3 regions of the Novosphingobium mississippiense genome follow, and region 2 is predicted to be linked to each of the others. Evidence: riboswitches for the same ligand, from Rfam matches in the RefSeq annotation. Region 2 holds a riboswitch; each other region holds the start of a gene.
What was found. Region 2 has a riboswitch for cobalamin ahead of cobW (cobalamin biosynthesis protein CobW). Riboswitches for the same ligand answer to the same signal wherever they lie in the genome.

Region 1 (2,195 bases), on a different replicon from region 2:
CCGCATCGCGGGCGACGGCGATGGTACGGCCCGCCAGCGCGGCTGAGGGGGTTTCGACGGCGCAAGGCGGGAAATCCACGGCAGCCGGCAGCCATAGCGCGCTTTCGGGCAGGAGGTCGGCGGCCCGATCGAGACGCTGGGCAAGGTCGCCCACTTCGCCGGCCTGCACGAGCCCCAGATGCCGCTCCGGCAGTGTAATCCCGCCATCCCGCGCCATTGCGCCCAGCCAGCGTATGCCGGGCGGTACGCTGCCTTCCAGCAGTTCGGCATGGCGGGCGCTGCCCACGCGGTTGGCCAGCACGGCCGCCAGCGTCACATCGGGACGATAGCTGGCCAGTCCGTGGACCAGCGCACCGAAAGTCTGCGCCATCGAGGATCCGTCGACCACCGCCAGCACCGGCAGGCCGAACCGGCGGGCAAGGTCCGCTGCGGAAGGATCGCCGTCGAACAGGCCCATCACCCCTTCGATCAGGATCAGGTCGGCCTCTTGCGCCGCCTCGTGCAGCAGGGCGCGGCATTGCGCTTCGCCCACCATGAAGAGGTCCAACTGATGCACCGGGGCGCCGCTGGCGGCTTCCAGCACCATGGGGTCCAGAAAGTCCGGCCCGCACTTGAACAGGCGCACGCGCCGCCCTTCGCGGGCATGGCGCCGGGCGAGGGCGGCGGTGACCAGCGTCTTGCCCTGGCCCGACGCGGGCGCGGCGATCAACAGCGCGGGACAGGCAGTCATCGATGGGGCCGAATGCGCAGGTGGGGACGCGCGGTTACCACGAGTGCCCAGAGTGCCGCGGCAACGCCGGACCACAGCAGCGTGGCCAGCAGGACGCCGGGGAAATAGCGGGCGATGCGTGGCAGGAAGCCGGCCAGCGTCGGATCGGGATAGCGGCCGCCGAGCAAATAGAATCCCCCGCTCGTCAGCAGATTCGCTGCGAAACTTGCCGCTATCAGCAGCGCGACGATCGCGGGGAGGGCGGAGAGGCGATCGCCCCAGCGGGCGGCGGCGAAACGGCCGGCCAGCCAGAGCAAACCGTGTGCGGGCAGCAGCATCCAGTAGGCCGGCGTGAAGCAGAAGCCCGAACCGCCCAGCACCTGGATCACCACCACGTCAATCGCGAAACCGAGCATGAACAGCGCGGCGAAGGCGACCATGCGGCGCACGAAGAAGCCCAGCACGAAGAAGCTGGCAAGGTCGGTATCGGGCAAGTGGACCAGGTGGCTGAGCGAATGGCTGCGCGTTGCCAGCATCAGCACGGCCAGCGCGGCGAATATGCAAAGGGGCAGCCGGTTGGAGGCGGGGCTATCTGAAGCGGGGCGGGCGAAAGCAGGTTTGGCGGCAGTGTTCATGACGGTTGTCTCCCGGCGAGCTGGAAGGGAAGGCGCGTGCGCGACAGGTGTCGGGGGCGATATCGCCCCGGCGAGGATCAGCGGATCGGTGTCATTGCGTACGGGCTCCCTTCGAAACGACATGCGGCTTGTCGTCTCGCCAAGGCGGATCCCGCGATGGAACCCCGCCTCGTCCGCCCGGTGCATCCCGCCCGCGCGAAGGATCGACGGCGAAGGGCCGGTTTCCTGACTTGCCGGATCGTCGCGCCTGTCCGCCGCCTTCTCGAAAGCCTGGAAGCATGAACGCTCGCGGCCCCAATGGCATCTGGCGGGGCGCATCCCCGGCTACAGTTGCGGGAGCAGTGCCGGCCTGCCGCGAGGGTTTCCCGCGGGCCCGGGCTTCCCGATTAAGCCCTTTCGGGCACCCCTTGCGCCGTCCCGCCTATGGCACTTTGCGCAGGGGCGCAAGCTTCGCACACTTGCCAGCCGGCTTGCCGCACGATAGTTGCCGCGCCGCGACAGGTTCCCCGCAAGGGGATCAAAAGGGAACACGGGTGCAAGACCCGGGCTGCCCCTGCAACTGTAAGCGGCGAGCCGTTCGGCCATTTCGCCATTGGGAGCCAGGCCAGTGAAAACGGCGCAATTCCCGAGAAGGCGGCTGAACCGGCACCGACCCGCAAGCCAGGAGACCTGCCCGTCGCGGTCGTTCTTCGTCCGGACAGGGTGTGCCGGGTGAACGGGGGTGTTTCCTCGCGCGACGACAGCCACCGCTCCGCCGGCCACCGGCCTGGGTGGAGGACGCCGCCCGTCGTCCGGCCCCTTTGCCGGAGCGCTTTGCGCCTGTCCTTCGTCCAGATGCCGAACCGCCGGGG
Region 2 (2,195 bases):
ATCGCCTCCTCGCCGTTGGAAATTGTCCCCGGCGTGGCGGACAGCAGGTGCATCAGGCGTCTACGGCACCAAGAACGTCCGCCAGCCCCGCCTCGATGGCGGCGCGGTCCAGCCCCTTCTGGCCGATGACGACCAACTGGGTACGGCGCGCTTCCTGCGGGAGCCAGGCGCGATCGTAGAAGTGCTGGATGCGCGGGCCGACGGCCTGCACGACCAGACGACTGGGCTTGCCGCCGACCGCGACCATGCCCTTCACGCGCAGCACATCGTGCGCTGCGATCAGGTCCTTGAGGCGCGCGAGCAGGGCGTCGAGATCGGCCACGTCGCCGCCGGATACGACGAAGCTGTCGAAGTCGTCATGGTCATGATCCTCGTCCAGCCCGTCGATGTGCGAGGGGCGGGAATCGAGATCGTCCTCAGCCGCTGCGGTGATGCCCAGCAGCGCGGCGATATCGACGGCGCCATGATCGGCACGCACGATCTTCACGCCGGGGCGTGTTTCGGCCAGCACCAGCGTCTCGACATGGGTGAGGGCATCGGCATCGACGAGGTCGGTCTTGTTGAGCACGACCATGTCGGCGCAGCCCAACTGTTCCTCGAACAGTTCTTCCAGCGGGCTTTCATGGTCCAGCATCGGATCGGCGGCGCGGGCGGCGGCAAGCGCGGCCTCATCGGTGGCGAAGCGGCCGGCGGCCACGGCATCGGCATCGATCAGCGCGACCACGCCGTCCACCGTGGCGCGGGTGCGGATATCGGGCCACTGGAAGGCCTTCACCAGCGGTTTGGGCAGGGCGAGGCCGCTGGTCTCGATGATGATGTGATCGGGCTTGTTCTCACGGTCGAGCAGCTTCTGCATGGTCGGCAGGAAGTCGTCGGCGACGGTGCAGCAGATGCAGCCGTTGGCCAGTTCGACGATATCGTCTTCCGGGCACGCCTCGTCATTGCAGCCCTTCACCAGTTCGCCGTCGACGCCGACGTCGCCGAACTCGTTGATGATGAGCGCCAGGCGGCGGCCCTTGGCGTTCTGCAGCAAGTGGCGGATCAGCGTGGTCTTGCCGGCGCCTAGGAAGCCGGTGATGACGGTGGTGGGAACTTTGCTCAACGGTCTTCTCCCGCGCGCCGGTAACTCGAAAGCGGGCGGAGCGTCTCGCCGCGTCCGGACGAGCCAAACGCGACGCTCGGCTGCGACGACGGACAGGCGCGCGGGCGCCCGACGTGGCATGCCGTTGCGGCCCCGGCCGCGTGCATCACGTCGCTCAGACGGAAGAGTTACCGTGCCTTGGCCATTCCCTGGACCCGGGCGAGAGCGACATCGACGCCGGCAGGTCTCCTGGCTCACGGGTCACGGCACGATGCACGGCCTTCCCAGGCCCCGCATGACTTAGCGTCCGGCCCAGTGGCTGCGGCGAAAACCCTTGTTCCGCCGGCGATGTGCATCGCGCTCGCCGCTTACAGTTGCAGGGACAGCCCCGGATTCGAGCGGCAGCGCCGCTCTGACCGTGTTCCCGTATTAAGCCCCTTGCGGGGCACCGGCGCGATCTTGCCCGCCGCCGCCGCTTTCGCCGCGATGCCGGACAGGCAGGCTCCTAGCCTCAGCGGCCCCGGCCCGCAAGCCTCGCCGCCGATCCGCTGCTCTTCCGGCGCCGATCCACCTTGGGCAACTTTTTGGACGGCGCGATTGACTCGGCCCCGGTCAGCGCTTAGCAGCGGTTAAAATGCGAATGGCTCGCAATAGCAGCTTGAGAGGACGTGGTGTGCGTGAAAACAACAACTTCCCCTCTCCAGCGGCCGAATCCTGCCGGTAAATTGATCTGAGGAACGAAGCAGTCATGGCATCCCCGCCAAGCGGCATCGGCAAGGCGAACCTCGCGGCCCGGCTGACGGCCGCGATTCCGGCGAACTATATCGTCTCCTCGCTGGCGACGGCCTGCATCGCACGCGGCCTTGCGCAGGGCCTGAACGTTTCCGCCGCGGAGGCCAGCGTGGCCGGCACGCTGTTGTCTTTCGCGATCTTCGCGACATTGGCTCTGGTGGCCTTCGGCGTGCGGTCGATCGGGCGGTTCTGGCTGGGGATGGTCGTTTCCGGAGCGGTGATGGCCGGCTGGCTGTGGCTTTCGCTGCATGCGGGAGGCCGTCTGTGAAGGATAGCCTGCGGCAATCGATGGCGCTGGTCCACACCTGGTCGGGCCTGGTGC
Region 3 (2,195 bases), 1.1 Mb from region 2:
GATCGTATCGGCCATCGCGCCCCGTCAGCATCACGTCGGCCGGCTGCGAACTGGCGCACCCTTTGGCACAGCCGGACACATGCAGCCGCCCCCTGACGAGCGGTGCGATCCGGCGCGCCAGTTCGCGGGTTACCACGCTGGCTTGCGAACAGGCCGGCTTGCCAGGACAGGCATCGACGCGCAGGAGCGGTTCGGCGGGGTCGGTCGACAAGCCGGGAATGTCGATGCCGGCTGCGCCTTCGACCAGGATCACGCGCCACGGCGTGAGGCGAAGCCCCGTGACACCGGGCCTCTCCATCACGTTCATCAGCGTGGATGCCTCAACCCGGCCGAACGGCAGGCCGTAAGCCGTGCCGCCGGTTCGTTCGCCCGGCAGCATGGACCGAAGCGGCTGCGCTGAACGCACATCGCCGATGGCCCAATCAGGTAGCGCGGCGGAATGTCGTGCCATCCGCCGCGCCTGCAGGCCACCGCTGTCCACGAACCACCGCGCCAGCGCCAGCAGGGCATCGACTTCCGTGCCATCCGTCAGTTCCACGCCCTCCGACCGGCCATCAGCCCGCAGCATCAGCCTTCCGCTACACGCGCGCTCTATGCGAAAATCGCCCGGCTCACATATCAGCGCCGGAGCCGGACCGGCATCGATGACGAAGCCGATCTTGCCGGGTAACCGGGGCAGATCGTGCAGCCGGCCATACAGTTCGCTGGCGATCCGGACGGTGTCATCGTCGGTTTGCCATTCCGGCGCGACCAGAAGATTGCGGCGCCCCTCCCGCTCGGCATCGTCATCCACCAGATCCAGCGCTTGCAGACGTTCGAGCAGGGCTGGCCACTGCAGGTGGTCCACCCCACGCAGCTGGAAATTGGCGCGCCGCGTCAGGTCGAGAAGGCCGTTGCCATAAGTCAGCGCCGCCTCGCACAGACCGATCGCCTGCGCGACGCTCACTCGGCCAAGATGCGGCTTCACCCGCACCAGCAGTCCGTCGCCAGCCATCATCGGCCGCCATGCGTCGGGACACCAGCCCCTGACGACGCCCTCCACCTGCGAGCTCAAAGCCATCTCACCCCGCGCCGGGCGGAACCTTGGATGGGGCTTGCCGGCAAGGCCGACCGACGCGGGTCGACGGGCGGGCGCATAACACCCGGCGACACGCGCACGTGCAGCCCCAGCCGCACAGCTTCGCCGCCCAGACGGAAGTATTACCGTGCCGTGATCATCCCCTGGATCAAGGCAAGAGCGACCGGTGCGCCGGCAGGTCTCCTGGCTCGCGGGTCACAGCTTGATGCACGCCTTCCCGAACCACAGGGTCCAGTGGCCGCCCTTCGCAAAGGGCCCGTGCATCGCGCTATCCGCTTACAGTTGCAGGGACAGCCGCGGATTTGGGAGCAAGCCCCCGCACCGCATTCCCGATTAAGCTCCGCTTGGAGCACCGGCGCGATCATGGTCGGACAGCGGATCGCTCCGCCGCCGATCGGCGCTCCTTACAGCGATCACCAAGGCGGGCCAATCGTTTTTTGGCGACGATCGGGGCGCAGGCGCGGCGCTGCCCGAACTGGCGGGATGGGCGCCCTGAGGCAGGCGGATCATTAACGGCGATCATTAATAGGTAGGAAATTTCGAGATTGCGGGTAAAGGGCCGGGCAATCTTCGGTGCCTGTGATGCGGTTTGATCTCCCCACCCTGTACTTCCTTGCCATAGGCACGTTGCTTCTCAGCGCCGTCATGACGCTTTGGGAACGACACGCGCGGCCCCAGTACGCAGGCCCCCAACACGCGCAACCATTGCGCAAAAGTGGACTCGGTATCCTTGCCACCGGGTATGCGATGCTGGCCGGCGGATGCGCCTTGGCGATGGGGCGTACCATGTTCGCCGCCCCCCTTGGCGCCAGCTTGGCCAATATGATCTTGCTGGGCGGGTACCTTTTGGTTTTCTGGGGCGCAGCCGGCCTGGCAGGCCGAAAGCGCGGCAAGATTGCGCTGGCCATCTGGGTTTTTCAGGCACTGGTCTGGTGCTTCATTGGCGGGCGCTGGCAGGACATTGTCTGGAACTATGTCAGCGCATTTCCCATTGCATTGGCCAGCGGCCTGACCGCTTGGGAATTGTGGGCAAACGGCCGCTTCGTTTCCTGCGATCGCGCCGCATCGCGGTAGGCTTCGCTGCCATGCACTGCCTCTTTTACCTGGGACGGGCCTG

Region 1: another riboswitch for cobalamin. It lies ahead of WBP06_RS13175 (hypothetical protein); the one in region 2 lies ahead of cobW (cobalamin biosynthesis protein CobW).
Region 3: another riboswitch for cobalamin. It lies ahead of WBP06_RS23070 (cobalamin biosynthesis protein CobG); the one in region 2 lies ahead of cobW (cobalamin biosynthesis protein CobW).

Annotation. Positions count from the first base shown of each region.
Region 1 covers NZ_CP147001.1:2,787,406-2,789,600, reverse strand. Annotated here, with positions in the region: gene WBP06_RS13180 (cobyrinate a,c-diamide synthase) at 1-730, opposite strand, end outside; gene WBP06_RS13175 (hypothetical protein) at 727-1,344, opposite strand; cobalamin riboswitch at 1,542-1,767, opposite strand; cobalamin riboswitch at 1,827-2,036, shown strand.
Region 2 covers NZ_CP147003.1:2,107,273-2,109,467, forward strand. Annotated here, with positions in the region: gene cobN (cobaltochelatase subunit CobN) at 1-53, opposite strand, end outside; gene cobW (cobalamin biosynthesis protein CobW) at 53-1,102, opposite strand; cobalamin riboswitch at 1,303-1,549, opposite strand; gene WBP06_RS27765 (hypothetical protein) at 1,830-2,141, shown strand; gene WBP06_RS27770 (PepSY-associated TM helix domain-containing protein) at 2,138-2,195, shown strand, end outside.
Region 3 covers NZ_CP147003.1:1,019,423-1,021,617, forward strand. Annotated here, with positions in the region: gene WBP06_RS23070 (cobalamin biosynthesis protein CobG) at 1-1,060, opposite strand, end outside; cobalamin riboswitch at 1,234-1,450, opposite strand; gene WBP06_RS23075 (hypothetical protein) at 1,661-2,152, shown strand; gene WBP06_RS23080 (GGDEF domain-containing protein) at 2,164-2,195, shown strand, end outside.